Regions from separate parts of the Bacillus sp. ISL-46 genome, predicted to be linked through region 4. Evidence: riboswitches for the same ligand, from Rfam matches in the RefSeq annotation. Region 4 holds a riboswitch; each other region holds the start of a gene.
The links. Region 4 has a riboswitch for cobalamin ahead of J7E67_RS03355 ((2Fe-2S) ferredoxin domain-containing protein). Riboswitches for the same ligand answer to the same signal wherever they lie in the genome.
Positions count from the first base shown of each region.

Region 1: linked by a shared signal. The riboswitch ahead of metE (5-methyltetrahydropteroyltriglutamate--homocysteine S-methyltransferase) and the one ahead of J7E67_RS03355 ((2Fe-2S) ferredoxin domain-containing protein) in region 4 are both predicted to bind cobalamin.
Region 2: linked by a shared signal. The riboswitch ahead of J7E67_RS05170 (ABC transporter substrate-binding protein) and the one ahead of J7E67_RS03355 ((2Fe-2S) ferredoxin domain-containing protein) in region 4 are both predicted to bind cobalamin.
Region 3: linked by a shared signal. The riboswitch ahead of J7E67_RS30255 (ribonucleoside-diphosphate reductase subunit alpha) and the one ahead of J7E67_RS03355 ((2Fe-2S) ferredoxin domain-containing protein) in region 4 are both predicted to bind cobalamin.

Region 1 is NZ_JAGGQR010000046.1:13,375-17,369, reverse strand. It holds gene metE (5-methyltetrahydropteroyltriglutamate--homocysteine S-methyltransferase) at 1-1,661, opposite strand, end outside; cobalamin riboswitch at 1,921-2,101, opposite strand; gene rlmD (23S rRNA (uracil(1939)-C(5))-methyltransferase RlmD) at 2,496-3,872, opposite strand.
Region 2 is NZ_JAGGQR010000010.1:181,215-185,209, forward strand. It holds gene J7E67_RS05160 (heme ABC transporter ATP-binding protein) at 1-53, opposite strand, end outside; gene J7E67_RS05165 (FecCD family ABC transporter permease) at 57-1,118, opposite strand; gene J7E67_RS05170 (ABC transporter substrate-binding protein) at 1,084-2,049, opposite strand; cobalamin riboswitch at 2,243-2,434, opposite strand; gene ribH (6,7-dimethyl-8-ribityllumazine synthase) at 2,493-2,963, opposite strand; partial or broken gene ribB (3,4-dihydroxy-2-butanone-4-phosphate synthase) at 2,989-3,612, opposite strand; gene ribE (riboflavin synthase) at 3,672-3,995, opposite strand, start outside.
Region 3 is NZ_JAGGQR010000105.1:2,630-6,624, reverse strand. It holds gene J7E67_RS30260 (bifunctional metallophosphatase/5'-nucleotidase) at 1-1,553, shown strand, start outside; cobalamin riboswitch at 1,703-1,904, shown strand; gene J7E67_RS30255 (ribonucleoside-diphosphate reductase subunit alpha) at 2,036-3,995, shown strand, end outside.
Region 4 is NZ_JAGGQR010000009.1:9,691-13,685, forward strand. It holds gene J7E67_RS03350 (VCBS repeat-containing protein) at 1-856, shown strand, start outside; cobalamin riboswitch at 1,150-1,338, shown strand; cobalamin riboswitch at 1,517-1,694, shown strand; gene J7E67_RS03355 ((2Fe-2S) ferredoxin domain-containing protein) at 1,822-2,205, shown strand; gene cobJ (precorrin-3B C(17)-methyltransferase) at 2,259-3,884, shown strand; gene J7E67_RS03365 (sirohydrochlorin chelatase) at 3,945-3,995, shown strand, end outside.

The DNA of each region.
Region 1 (3,995 bases), on a different contig from region 4:
TTCACATACTTAGACGTTAATTGCTGTGCCGCTTCTACTTCCTTCACGGTCATTGGGGCTGTCCACTCGACGTCACCATAAATAATTGGTGGTTTGACACAACGTGAACCATAGGATACAACCCATGCTTTTTCTGTAAAGGCAAAACCTTCTAGCTTTTCTCCAAAGTACTCAACCATATCCGTCCGCTCAAATTCACCATGCACTAAAACATCCAGTCCTATTTCTTCTTGAATTTGAATCCAACGGGCTGTTTCACTTTTTAGAAACGCTGCATACTCAGCGTCTGTAATTTCCTTTTTACGCCATGCTGTACGTGTCCGTTTTACTTGATCTGACTGAGGGAAGCTGCCAATGGTTGTGGTTGGGTAATCCGGTAAATGTAATGCCTCTTTCTGCAAAGGCTGGCGTTCGTTAAACGTCAATGGACGGGTAAAATGCTCTGGCTTTACTTGTGATACCAGCTCTTTCACACGTGCATTTTTCCTCGCCTTATGCTGCTCTAATGCTTCAGTCGCTATCATACTTTGTGATACGCTCTTATTTCCAGTCCAGTTCTCGTCACGAAAATAGGATGTGATATGTGCTAACTCAACAATTTTCTCATCGGCAAATGACAAAGCATTTGTTAATGTCGCATCTAGACGCGTTTCAGCCTTCGTCGTCACAGGTACATGCTGTAAACTACATGAAGACTGAATCCAAGCTTCTTTTACCCCGCTTAATGATAAAATAGCTTTTGTATTCATTGCTTTTTCAGCCAAATTCGCCCGCCAAATATCACGTCCATTTACGATACCAATTCCTAATACTTTGTCTTGTGGGAACCCGTGTTTTCGAAGTGAAGCCATATTCTCTTCGGCACCATGTATGAAATCAAGACCAATCCCTGCAACAGGTAATTGAGACAGCTCTTCATACGCTGATAGTCCTTCAAAATAGGTTTGCAACATGATTTGTGCAGCCGGTACTTCTTCTGCTAACTGTTTGTAAATTTCTTGCACTAGTTTTACATCATCTGCTGTTAGGGAAAGGGTTAGTGCTGGTTCTTCCACTTGAATCCACTGTGCCCCAGCCTCTACAAGTTGCTGGAATACTTGAGCATATAACGGTAAGAGTTTTAAAATAAACAATGCTTTGGTTTTGGCATCGTATCCTTTCGTTAATTTAACAAAAGTAAAAGGACCGATTATTGTAGGCTTTGTAATAAGACCTAATTCCTCTTTGGCCTCTTCAAAATAATCTAAAATGTAGTTTTTGGTTAATTGTAATGACTTGCCTTCATACTCAGGTACAATGTAGTGATAGTTTGTGTTAAACCACTTTGTCATCTCACAAGCCACAACATGGCTTGCCCCACGGGCCATTTCATAATAAGTGGTTAGATCGACTTCACTACCTGTCCACTTATAACGATTTGGGATCAATCCGAACATTGCCGCATGGTCAAGCATACGGTCATAAATGGTAAAATCCCCAACTGTTAGTAACTCTAAGCCTAATGATTGCTGGCGCTTCAAATTATTCAAGCGATTCGTTTTCATCTCGAAAATAAATTGCTCCTCTGATATCGCACCCTTCCAAAAAGATTCTACACAACGTTTCCACTCCCGATTATCACCAATGTACGGGTAACCAATAGCAGTACTTACTAAATTCATTTTACATTCCTCCTGTTTTAAATTTACATATTCCCAAATAGAACAAAAGGCGCTGGAGCTGGATTCAGAGAACTAGTTCACGTTATCCAAAATAAATGATTTGATAATCTCCTATACAACAAAAAAGCCATCTCCACAAAATGGAAATGGCTTTACAATCAAGTTAAAGGTATGCTTATAAAAATATGCATAAACATCGCTGCTCATAACTCGTTTGTCGTACAAATGACTGTCACCACCTATTTCCACGTAGGTATCTGGTGTGTACTAGAATTTGGCAGGTCTCCTGGCTTATCATCATTGCTCCTCACACCTTCCCATCATTTGACAGTGGTATTTGTGATTCACTCCGATTTACAGTTGCGGGACAGCGACGGAATTACACCGTTCTTCCCTTTTAAGCCAAGCCTTAGCTTGGCACCAATTCTTACACGATATGTAATTTTCACTAACTATAGCATATTAATAATATGAAGTACATAATTTTCTGAAAAGTATTCAGCATGATTATATGGTCATATCAAGATGTTGCTGGGTTATACATCCTTTTATTTCTTTTGGTCACTTTGTTTGCTGGGTACTTACCACAAAAAAGCATCAGGGTTTCGAAAAAAGTCCCACCGAATCATGGCAATGATCTTTACGGTTATATTTCTAGTCCATATGCTTATTCCTGTTTGATATTTAAAATCCACATTAATGTATAAAAAATCTGTCAATCCCCGAAGTTTGTATAATTTTGTTAATTATATAAAAGGGCTAGATGCCATTGGCTGGTTTCTCCCAGACAGCATCTAACCCACTATTCATCTTAGTCCCTTTATCCAGTGTGATTTAAAGGTTTTTTAATACAATCTTCGCGACCGCTTCCACATGCGTGGTCATCGGAAACATATCGACCGGCTGCACTTCCACCGTTTTGTATCCTCCGTCCTCCAATATCCGTAAATCTCTTGCTAGGGTGGCTGGATTACACGATACATAAACGACCTTTTTCGGTTTCATCTCAATAATGGTCTGCAGCAAGGCCTCGTCACAGCCTTTGCGCGGCGGGTCAACAACCAAAACATCGGCGACATTACCTTCCTTATACCACTTTGGTATAACAACCTCCGCTTCCCCTGCAGCAAACTCTGTATTCGTCATCTCATTTAACGCTGCATTCCGCTTAGCATCCTCTATTGCCTCTGGAACAACTTCTACGCCGAATACTTTCCTTGCTTTTTGTGCTAAAAATAGAGAAATCGTTCCGATTCCACAGTAAGCATCAATGACGCTTTCTTCACCGCTAAGGTCCGCATATTCAAGCGCCTTATCATATAACACCTTTGTTTGAACAGGGTTTACTTGGTAAAAGGACAGTGCAGAAATGGCAAATTTCACATCCCCGATATAGTCATAGATGACTTCATTCCCCCACCAAACTGTCGTTTTTTCCCCCATGATGACGTTTGTGCGCTTCGAATTGACATTATGGACGATTGACTTTACCTTCGGGAGCCGCGCAACAATTTGCTCAACCAGCTGATTTTTCTGAGGAAGATCCGCCGTCCTCGTGATAATTACTACCATGAGCTCTCCCGTCTGCTGACCATAACGAGCCATAATGTGTCTGAGTACACCTTTATGAGATTCCTCGTGATACGCACGAATCCCTAGCTCGCTGCATATTTCCTTTACCGTCTGAACCGCTTCATTAATTTCAGGCAATTGAATGACACTCTCATTCGTATCAACAATTTCATGGCTCCTCGGTCTATAGAAGCCAGCAATCAATTTGCCGTCCTTCTCTCCAACAGGTACCTGGGCTTTGTTGCGGTAATGCAAGGGATGGTCCATCCCCAGAATCGGATGAACAACAACATCCTCCAGTTTACCGATCCGTGTGAGCACCTGACGGACCTGGTTTTCTTTATATTTCAGCTGACCTTCATAGCTGATGTGCTCGAGCTGGCAGCCGCCAAATTTATGGATATCACCGCTCTCAATATCGACTCGGAACGGGCTTTTTTCATAAAGCTCGACCAATCGCCCAAAGCCGTACCCTTTGCCTGTCTTAATCACCTTCACTTTTGCCTTTTCGCCCGGCAGTCCGTTCGAGACAAATAACGGGTACCCATCAACCTTGGCCACACCCGCTCCGTCATGGGTTAAATCTTCAAAAACTACATCTATGTAATCATTTTTATTAACCGGTACTATTCTGCTCATACGTTTCTTCCTTTGCTCGTTTTGACTGCTAAGATTGTAACACAAAGCATGACTGATTGCGAAACCTGTTAATGGACAAAAGCCTTTTTTTCAATAAGACTACGAAAATTGTCAGAATATTTT
Region 2 (3,995 bases), on a different contig from region 4:
TTCAGAACCGCTTCACTCGAGTATCCACCGGAAATCTGTTGAACACTAAGCATCCTTTAACCACTTCTTTCCGTTCTTTTTCTTTGGAGCAGGATTATTGCAAATACCGGTGCACCAATTAAAGCCGTGATGACACCAATGGGTAATTCTGTAGGAGATATGATTGTTCTTGAAATTAGGTCAGCTAAGATTAAAAAACCGCTTCCTGTTATGATTGATAACGGAAGGAGGTGCCGGTGATCGGGACCCCATAATAATCTTGATAAATGTGGAATCACTAGCCCGACAAAACCAATGGTACCTGACACCGCAACTGCCGCTCCTGTTAAAATAGAGCCAGCTGTTAAAATAATTAGCTTTCTTTTTTGAACATTGACCCCTAAATGCTGTGCCCGCTCTTCACCAAACGACATGGCGTTTAGTTCCTTTGCATTAAAAATCAGCAGGCCTGAGCCAATGATAAAAAATGGCAAAATGATCTTTATGTACTCCCAGCCTCTCATCGATACACTTCCTAATAGCCAGCCAATAATTTGCCTCAACTCATCTCCAGTAAGCGCAATCATCAGCGAAATAATTGCCCCTAAGAAGGAGCTAAAAATTATCCCTGTTAAAATAATCGTTTCCACTCTCATCGAACGCTCTATTTTACTGGCGAAAGTAAGGACTAAAAAGATGGTTAAAAAGGAAAATAAAATACTTAGCAATGGTAATGTGAAGGAACCAATAAAAGGAATAGATAGATGGAAAAACAGTGTCAACACCGCTCCAACTGACGCCCCGGAGGATACACCCAATGTATAAGGATCTGCTAACGGATTTCTTAGCAGACCTTGGAAGACTGCCCCTGCAATAGCAAGAGAAGCCCCGACAAGACCAGATAAAATCACTCTAGGTAAGCGAATGTTAAGGACAATACTTGAATACATAGGGTCAATTGTCTCCAATGAAATAACCCCAAATAATTTAGCACTGATAATCTTAATAATTGTTAAGATTGGAACCGAAACTGTTCCAATTGAAATCCCTAATAAAAAAGCTAGAACAAGGAACATTCCAGCTATTATATAGGCTAAATATTTATTATTTAAAAATCTCAGGATAGACAGCCTTTGCAAGATCTTCTACTCCTTCAACGATCCGAGGGCCTGAGCGAGTCACGCGATCAGAATCCACATCGACTACATGCTTATTTTTTACAGCGTTGACCGTTTCCCAGCCCTTTCTAGTTAAAACTTGTTCCGCCGGATTTTTGACATAGTATCCATAGGTAGTCAGGATTACATCTGGATTGCGTTTAATCATCGCCTCTTGATCAATTTTAATCCAGCCTTCTTGATCATTTGCGATGTTTTCCGCATTAATTATATTTAGCATTTGATCCATAAAGGTATTCTTGCCAGGTGTATAAATTTCTGGAGCGGGTGAAACTTCAACTAATACCTTTTTCTTTTCTTTTATTTCCCCAGCCTTTGCTTTAATTTCGGCCAATTTATCCTTCATCCCTTTAATCATCTCATCGGCTTTCGCTGTTTCACCGGTAGCTTTCCCAATCATATCAATGGAATCATAAACTTGGTCAAAATTTTGCGCATCATTAACAACCAAAACGGTAATTCCAGCATCTTTAAGCTGCTGAAGCCCTGCTTCAGAATTATGAGCGGACGATGCATGTGCTAGCACTAAATCTGGTTTTAAGGAAATGATTTTTTCTAAGTTTATTTCCTGTCCGCCGATTTTTTCTTTTTTCGTCGCTGCTTCCGGATAATTATCGAAATCAGACACTCCCACCACTTCTTTGTCAAGTCCTAATGCAAATGCAATTTCTGTATTACTTGGAATTAGTGAAACGATCTTTTCAGGTTTCTTTTCGATGATAACTTTAGTTTTGGCAGCATCAGTAAGTGTAACTGGATAGGTTATTTCCGCTGTTTTCTTTTCTACACTAGTTTTATTTTCTTCGTTAACTTCGTCTTTCTTTTCAGCACATCCTGCTAAAACTCCTACTGTCAATAATACTACTAACAGCAATGAATACAATTTTTTCATTTTTCTCCCTGCTTTCTGTGTAATTACCTTATGTAACAAAAAATAATTCCTCTTGTGCTAAACACAATTGCTTGGATAACAACAAAAAAACATCTCCACACTGTTAATGGAGATGTTGGTATGATTAGATTCAATTACTAGTGAAAAGTAAAAGGAGTCTAGCCTTCAACACCTTCCTATCCTCGTAGGTTTATTGGCGCACAAGAATTAGGCAGGTTTCCTGGCTCATGATCATCGCTTCCTATGCCTTCCCATCGAATTCGACAGTGGCACCATATAGGTTGCTCTCATTTACAGTGGCGGGACCGCGTTGGCTTATACCAAACTTCCCTTTTAAGCTGAAAATCTTTCGTAAAGATTTAGCACCTAATTTTTAAAAATATTTTTTGTTAAATTCATTATAGAAAAGGTGGAATGATTTGTATATGTTTTTTGCAATAATTTTATAGTTCAATCGTTCTGCATAAATTTGCCATTTCAATAGCTGCCGATGCTGCGTCCCAACCTTTATTACCTGCTTTTGTTCCGGCACGCTCAATCGCTTGTTCAATAGAATCCGTGGTTAACACTCCAAAAATGACCGGAATGCCACTACTTAAATTAATTGCGGAAACCCCTTTTGCCACTTCATTACAAACAAAGTCAAAATGTGGAGTAGAGCCGCGAATGACTGTGCCGAGCGTGATAACTGCATCATATTTTTTGCTATTAGCCATTTTTTGGGCAATTAATGAAATCTCAAATGCACCTGGTACCCAGGCAATATCTACGTCTGTCTCACTGACGCCATGTCTTTTAAGTGCATCCTGTGCACCGCCTAATAATTTACTTGTAATGAATTCATTAAAACGTCCAACCACGATTCCAACTTTTAATCCTGAGCCAACTAAATTTCCTTCAAAAATATTACCCATGAGTATGCCTCCTAAATTTGTTTTAAACTTCCCGCTTAACTAAGTTTTCCTTGTTGTTTCGGTATTCTACTAAATCTTTAATCGTTATCATTTTAATGTTTAGCTTATCAGCAATTTTACGCAGTTGGGGGACACGTGCCATCGTGCCATCGTCATTCATGATTTCACAAATGACACCAGCAGGCTTGGCACCGCATAAAATTGCAAGGTCTACAGCTGCTTCTGTATGCCCCGTTCTGCTCAAGACTCCGCCTTTTTTAGCAATTAGCGGAAACATATGCCCTGGTCTTAAAAAATCAGATGCTTTTGATTCCGGGTCAACCATACTCAACACCGTTGCTGAACGTTCAAATGCAGAAATGCCAGTGGTAGAAAATTTATGGTCAATGCTTACGGTAAAAGCTGTTCGATTTGGATCCGTGTTCTTGGAAACCATTGGATGTAAGTCGAGCTTTTGAGCTAATGCCTCGTCAATGGGAACACAGATTAGACCTCTTCCGTGAGTGGCCATAAGATTTATAACCTCAGGCGTTGCTTTTTCAGCAAGAGAAATAAAGTCCCCTTCATTTTCCCTGTTCTCATCATCGCAGGCAATAACAACCTTTCCTTCTTTTAAATCAGCAAGAGCTTCGTCAATCGTATTAAACACGCCACATCTCTCCTTTCAAAATTACAAACCAATTAAAACTAGACTTTTCCAACCATCATTTAATTAAAGCCATTGTCTGCTAAAAATTGTGCCGTTATCCCTGTCTTACGCTTTTGCGCTGTATCACTTGAAAGGTTTTTGATAAAATGTCCAACGTATTTACCAATCATATCGCATTCTAGATTAACGATATCCCCTGACCCTTTTAGTCCCAAAATCGTTTCCGATAATGTATGGGGGATGATCGATAGTGTAAAACTATTTTCTGTTACCGCAAAAACAGTCAAACTTGTCCCATCTACCGTGATAGAGCCTCTTAAGATGACATATTTTAATAATTCCTGCTCCGCTTCAATCTCATAGTAGACCGCATTTTCGAAGGA
Region 3 (3,995 bases), on a different contig from region 4:
AATCCAACCGTCCAGAAACGGTCAATCCCAAAAAGGGAAAGCCACCGGCCGCAAATAATCGTTTCATTCAGGTCCAACTATTAGGGATTAATGACTTGCATGGCCAATTAAATGTGACTCGGAAAGTTAACGGGAAACCGGCCGGTCGGGTCGATTATTTAGCAGCCTATTTAAAACAGCGTGAAGCAGAAAATAAAAATACGCTATTGGTTGAAGATGGAGACATGGTTGGGGCCAGCCCTCCAATTTCGGCCCTTTTACAGGATGAACCAACAATCGAGATCTTGAACAAACTGAGTTTTGACATCGGTACTGTTGGTAATCATGAATTTGATGAAGGTTTAACGGAACTGATGCGCCTCATAAAAGGGGGAACACATCCGAAAACTGGCAATTTTGCAGGTTCAAACTTCCCATGGATTGTTGCCAATGTAGTCAATGAGAAAACAGGAAAAACGATTCTGCCTCCTTATCAAGTGATCAAAGTAAATGGGATGCCCATTGGTTTTATCGGTGTGGTAACTACTGAGACTCCAACGCTTGTTGTCCCTAGCGGTGTGGCAGGATTAAAATTCACGGATGAAGTAGAAGCAATTAATCAGAATGTAGCGGAGTTGAAAAAACAAGGGGTAAAGTCGATTGTCGTTTTAGCCCATAACCCAGGCACTTCAGGTACAAACGGAGAAAATCCAGCAGGGCAGCTTGTCGATATCGCAAACCAGGTCGACGATGAAGTGGATATCATCTTCGGCGGCCATAACCATGCCTATATGAACGCAACGATTGACAATAAACTAGTTGTTCAATCCTATTCCTATGGAACTGCTTTCTCTGATGTTGATCTTGAGATAGATCCTAAAACAAAGGATATTGTCTCAAAAAGAGCTGAGATTGTAACTACCTTTCAAGAAGGAATCGAGCCCGATCCCGAAATAAAGAAAATGATAGAAGGATATGAAGCAAAAATAGAACCGATAGTTAATCAAGTTGTTGGCTCTTCATCTGAAAGTCTGACGGCCAAGCAAAATGAAAATGGTGAGTCAGTGCTTGGCGATTTCATTGCGGATGCACAAAGGAAAGCGTTGAATACCGAATTAGCCTTTATGAATCCTGGCGGCATTCGAGCCGATATTGATCCTGGCGATATCACCTGGGGAGAAATTTACACGGTACAGCCCTTTAATAATGACCTTGTCAAAATGTCGATGACGGGACAGCAAATCCGAGAATTGCTTAACCAGCAGTGGGGGGCAACAAAAACGAACATGCTGCAGATTTCTGGCTTAAGCTATACTTGGAATCCAAATAAACCAGCAGGGCAAAGGGTAGTGAGCACCAAGCTTCCAGATGGCACGGAAATGGATCCTAATAAATCCTATTCTGTGACAGCGAATATTTTTCTTTCTGGAGGCGGAGATGGATTTACTGTATTTACTCAAGCTAAAAACAAAGAAGTCGGACCCGTTGACCTTGATGCATTAGTTAACTTCAGTAAAGCCCAGCCAAAACCGTTCACTTATGGCATTCAAAATAGAATACAAAGGGTTCAGTGACATCCTTGGTGTTTTAAAAAAAGGTGTCAGGCCAGATAGGTTTCATTTTTATTTAATAATAGACTTGAATTATTTTGGTGACTATACTATTATTTAAATTAATCGATTCACTATATATTGTTTCAATAAATAATAATCAAACTATATATTGTGTTAACCTTAAGAGACGATGCCATTGTGGCTTAATAGGGAATCTGGTGTAAATCCAGAACTGCCCCCGCAACTGTAAATGCTGACGAAATGAGCAAACCACTGTATAAGAAATGTCTAATCTATTAGGTACTTATATGGGAAGGGTTCAAAGTAGGAAGAAGCATGAGTCAGGAGACCTGTCTTTCTTAAGATGTTTCAACTTCTTCGGGGATTGAGAAGATGAACGGTGGCGACAGGAGGCATTGGATTTTTTTATTCCTTTTGTAGTGTATCGTTTCATCCGCTCAATTACCGTTGAGCGGATTTTTTTTATTATAGGGGGAAATGTAATGATAACTAAGGAGATTCAAGCAGAACTTAATTACGTATTAGAATCTATTAATCAAGTTTCAGAAAAATATCAGATAGATACTACGGAGCTTAAAGAGCAAATTAGTAAACTGGATGAAACAGAGGGGGAAGCTAATCACCAAGCCTTATTATATGCTGTGAATCAAATTGCAATAGACCAACCAAATTGGACATTTGTCGCTGCCCGTTTGTATCTGAATGAATTATATAGAAAGTCAGCAAAAAATCGAGGCTATAATCGTTCTTTAAAATATGGAGATTTTTATAGATTAATAAAAGAATTGACTGATACCGGGATATATTCTCATAATTTACTTAGCTTATATAGCAAAGATGAAATCGAGCAACTAGCAAAAGAGATAAATCCAGATAAAGATTTATTATTTAATTACATAGGGTTATTTTTACTGGCGGATCGCTATCTGGCTCAAGATCATAATAGAAATGTATATGAACTCCCGCAGGAGAGGTTCATGATTATTGCCATGACGATTATGAAGGATGAAAAGAAGTCCATCCGCTTCCAACTTGTAAAGGAAGCGTATTGGGCACTTAGTAATTTATATATGACGGTTGCTACCCCCACTTTAGCGAATGCAGGCAAAAGCTTTGGTCAGCTTTCCTCCTGCTTTATTGATACAGTAGATGATTCCCTTGATAGCATCTATTTAAATAATTGGGATATTGCTCGGCTAAGCAAGGATGGCGGTGGTATAGGGATTTATTATGGTAAAGTTCGTGCCCTTGGTTCCGATATTAAGAAATTCAAAGGAAACTCTTCCGGAATTGTGCCATGGATTAAATTGTTAAATAATACAGCTGTCAGTGTTGATCAGTTAGGTCAACGGCAAGGTGCCATTGCGGTTTACCTAGATTTATTTCATAAAGATATCATGAACGGTTTTCTCGATTTGAAAACCAATAATGGGGATGAACGCCGTAAGGCCCATGACATTTTCACGGGTGTCACGATACCAGACCTATTTATGAAAAAATTAGAAGAGAAAGATGAGGATGGAAGAAGTATTGGGCAGTGGCATACATTTTGTCCCCATCAAGTAAAACAATTTATGGGCTGGAAGGATGAAAAAGGGAACCTTCTCGGACTTGAGGATTTTTATGATGAAACGGATGTTAAATTATTTACCGAGAAATATGAAGAGGCCGCAGGTAACCCGCTTCTTCCTCGTAAAACCTACCGTGCCATGGATATTATGACACGAATCATGGTTGCTCAATTAGAAACAGGAACACCATACATGTTCTATCGTGATGAAGTAAACAGGCAAAATCCGAATAAGCATGTATTGGGTAAGGGCCGAACTTCTATTTACTGCAGTAATTTATGTACAGAAATTGCTCAAAATATGTCCGCAACGACGATTGTAAACGAATACCAGAATGAAGAGGGCAATATCGTGATAATTCGGAAGCCTGGTGATTTCGTTGTTTGTAATTTATCGTCTATTAATCTGGCAAAAGCAGTCCCTGCAGATGTTTTAGAGCGTTTAATTAGGATCCAAGTAAGAATGCTCGATAACGTGATTGATTTAAATACAATCTCTGTTGGACAGGCTCAACTTACAAATAAAAAGTACAGAGCCGTGGGTCTTGGTACATTTGGATGGCACCACCTACTAGCTCTTAAAGGGATTTACTGGGAGTCTGAAGCAGCGGTAAATTATGCAGATCATCTGTATGAGGACATTGCATTTTATACGATCCGTTCATCAATGGAACTAGCAAAGGAGAAAGGGTCTTATAGTCTATTTAAGGATTCAGAATGGCATACAGGAAGTTATTTTGAACGGAAAAATTATCAATCGAAAAGATGGACTGAACTAAAAAGGGATGTCGTTAATAATGGCATTCGGAACGGATGGTTAATGGCTATCGCTCCAAACTCATCCACAGCGAAAATTGGAGGTTCCACTGACG
Region 4 (3,995 bases):
GTACTGTTTGGCTAAAACGCAGGCAAGAGCTGGATTAACAAATGAAGCACTGCAAACAATTGATCTGGCTTTGTCCTTTCCCAATCCTTATCCTTCAAAGCACAAACTTTTTGAAATACGGGCCGGACTGCAATCAGCTGATTCAAGACAGATAGATACTAATAGTCCAGCCATCGTAACAGTAAAGAGGGGTGATATTGACGGAGACGGGATAAAGGATAATGTTTATCTTACGGCATATAAAACTCCTGATAGTCCATTTTGGAAAGATATCACATTGGTTGTCCAAAATGGGAGAACACATCACTATGATCACATCCATTTTAAAAATAACTCAGGATACAACCCCACACTTTTTCTAGGTGATTTGACAGGCAAAAAGGGGGAAGGTATTTTAGTGGTTATTGACACCGGAGGAAGCGCCGGCACGGTCTATGCGTATATTTTTTCTTATATGAACGGTCAAATTAGACAAATATTTGATTCAGATGCATTCAATGATTCCTATAAGTACGATGTGACATATGAAAATCAATACAAAGCAAAGGTAATCAGTTATCGTCTTAGAGAAAAGTATATTCTTGACCTTATTTATAAGGGGAAGGAATATTTATCGGAAATCTATAACCCCCAAGGAATATTAAGGGCTCCTATTAATGGGTGGGTGAATCCTTTGTCTGGTTTATACCCGATTGATTTTAACAGGGATAATAGATATGAACTCGAAGCGTATCAAAGGATAGCTGGCAGGTATAATGCGGACAGTCTGGGATATGTACAAACTGTATTGAAATGGAATGGTCAGGAGTTTGGTCCTGACAGACAGACAGTGGCCACCTTTGGTGGGGAGATGTAACAATTGGACCTTTTAATAAAAGAAATGAACAAAAACTTTTTCACCTAACATAAGAGGCCTAATGGAATAATTGTTAATCAAAAATTAGCTAGGGTGTCCTTAAAAATAGGGACACCCTTTTGTAATCAGAAAGGAATAAAAATTTTTAATTTTTAAACCATCGTTTTATCGAGCCTTTCAAATCCGATAGCTATGCCGATCCCCTAAAATAATATAAGGGAATTAAAAAAGCACTTGAAATATTCTATTTGTTAGACTAGTATAATTATTATCTCTTAAAATTACATATGAATTTGTTAACTATTAGTTAAGATGCCTTAGGGCTTAATAGGGAATCTGGTGAAAGGCCAGAACTGTCCCCGCAACTGTAAGTGTGGACGAAATAGACAAACCACTGGACCGTTTATTTATTGACGATTCGGGAAGGGTCTAAAGTAGGAAGAAACACAAGTCAGGAGACCTGTCTTAGCTTTTTAAGTTTCGATTTCTTCGGGGGTTGAGAAGATGGAACGTTTGGACAAAAAGGATTATTTATTAACTTTCTTTGTGCTGACGTTTTATCCGTTCAACTAATGTTGAACGGATTTTTTTCGTTTTGATGATTCTAAATCATTTTTAATTCTCATAGTTTAGCTTTAGAAGGAACAAGCCATTTTAACAATTGAATAGATTAGGATAGGTGCACGAATATGTGCTTAATTGGGAAGTACGGTTTAAATCCGTCACGGTACCCGCCACTGTATGGGGAGTTCATTGCAGATGTCACTGAAGGAATTCGGGAAGACGCAATGGAATGATGAACCTAAGTCAGGAGACCTGCCTTTACCTAATAACTTCCATCAACCTACGGGAACATAGGTAGAAGTGCTGATCATACACCGCTATTTTTTTGTGTGTATATATTCTGCACCCCTATGTCCATAGGGGTGCTTTTTTTACGTAAAAAACGAAAAGGAGAGTGTGACATGACTACTTGGAATTTACAAGGGACGAAACACCATGTTTTCATTTGCAACGGCAGCAGCTGTATGAGAAAGGGTGGGGAGGAAGCGACACAAGCGATTCGGAATGAAATCACCAATTTAAACTTAGATTCACTCGTACATACAACAAGAACGAGATGCAATGGGAGATGTAAGGACGCTCCCGTTGCTATCGTTTATCCAGACGGGACCTGGTATAAAAACGTGACGCCAGAAGTGGGAGCTACGATTGTAAGGCGTCATCTGGCGGAAGGTCATTGCCTTCAGGAGCATGCGATCTATGAATATTCCGAAGAAGGATTCATACAGCCAGAAGGGTCGGAATGCATCGAAGGAGTACAAAAAGCTGTTAAAGAAAAGATTTAACAGCGGATAGTATCTGGATTCTAGTTTGAAATTTTGGAAGGTGGCGTAATAGTGTGAAAGGCAAATTATTAGTTATTGGTTTTGGCCCCGGTGATGAAAAACATATCACCGGACGGGCAAAAGAAGCCATCGAAGAAAGTGATATCATCATCGGCTACAAAACCTACGTTGATTTAATCAAGGGATTAATAGCTGGAAAGCAAATCATCAGCACAGGAATGACAGAAGAAGTGAGCCGGGCCCAGGAGGCAGTGAAACAGGCCGAACTCGGTTACACGGTAGCCGTCATTTCAAGCGGTGATGCCGGTGTATATGGAATGGCAGGACTGGTTTACGAAGTGCTAATCGAAAAAGGCTGGAAAAAAGACTCAGGGGTAGAAGTGGAGGTGGTACCTGGCATTTCTGCCATCAACTCCTGTGCTTCTTTATTAGGCGCGCCGGTCATGCATGATGCCTGTACGATCAGCTTAAGTGACCATTTGACACCTTGGAGCATAATCGAGAAACGAATCGAAGCGGCCGCTCAAGCTGATTTTGTGATTGCTTTATATAATCCAAAAAGCGGGAGAAGAACACGGCAGATCATGGAAGCTCAAAAAATTCTACTAAAATATCGCTCGCCAGAAACCCCTGTAGGATTGGTAAAGAGTGCTTACCGTGATAGTCAAAAGATCGTCTTAACCAATTTACAAGAGATGCTCGAACATGAAATTGGCATGTTAACCACCGTTTTAATTGGCAACTCTTCCACATTTTTCTACGACGGCTTGATCATCACTCCGCGCGGTTATCAGCGGAAGTATACATTAAATCAGGCAATTCAGCCGTTGAAACCGCATCAGCGACTGCAAAAGGAAGCCGAACCATGGGCACTGGAGCAAATGGAAGATGTAACACCGGTAAACAAGGAACTAGTCACCCCAACCTCAGTGAAAGAGTCGCCAAGAGAGCTGGCCGAGGAAGCCTTGCAAATGATCCTTGGTGAGAACGATGGACCATCCCAAGGTTTATTGGTGAAGCAAGATTTTCAATCTATTTTTGAGGTAGCGGTCAGCCCTGGAGTCGCCAATAAAAAATTTACCGCGACTCAAATGGTCATTCTTTCCGAAATTGTCGGAGAAGAAGGTGTCATGGAATACACACAAGACCATTTTATGAAGCTGCAAATTTTAACCTCAAAGCCTGATGAGATTGTTGAAAAACTAGCGGCGGCCAACTTTTTGATTGCTCCTGTTGGTGACGTATTAACCGTAAAAGCCTGTGATTTTTGTGACGGAGAAAAGAAGGATTCCATCCCTTATGCCGATGAGCTGCAGGAAAGACTTGGCGGCATTGAACTCCCCAAAGAATTGAAACTAGGTGTGAATGGCTGCGGCATGGCCTGTTATGGAGCCGTAAAAGAGGATATTGGCATTGTCTACCGTAAGGGAGCGTTTGATTTATTTTTAGGGGCAAAGGTAGCCGGAAGAACGGCACATCCCGGCCAAATCGTAGCGGAAGGAATCGCACCGGACCAAATTGTCGGGGTCATAGAGGGGATTGTTCAAGAGTACAAACAAAAGGCCTATCCAAATGAACGTTTCTATAAATTTTTTAAACGGGTCAAAGAGGTTCAAGGTTTTGTGTACCAGGATATCACACCTAACCTTAAAATCGAAGCGGCTGTTTGCGGGGAGTAATGGGAAGAAGTCTAGGTCAATTGGCAGGTAGGCATTTACAAACAAAGGGGAGGAAATATTTTGAAAGCAATTTTATTTGTGGGGCATGGGAGCAGAGATCAAGAGGGAAAT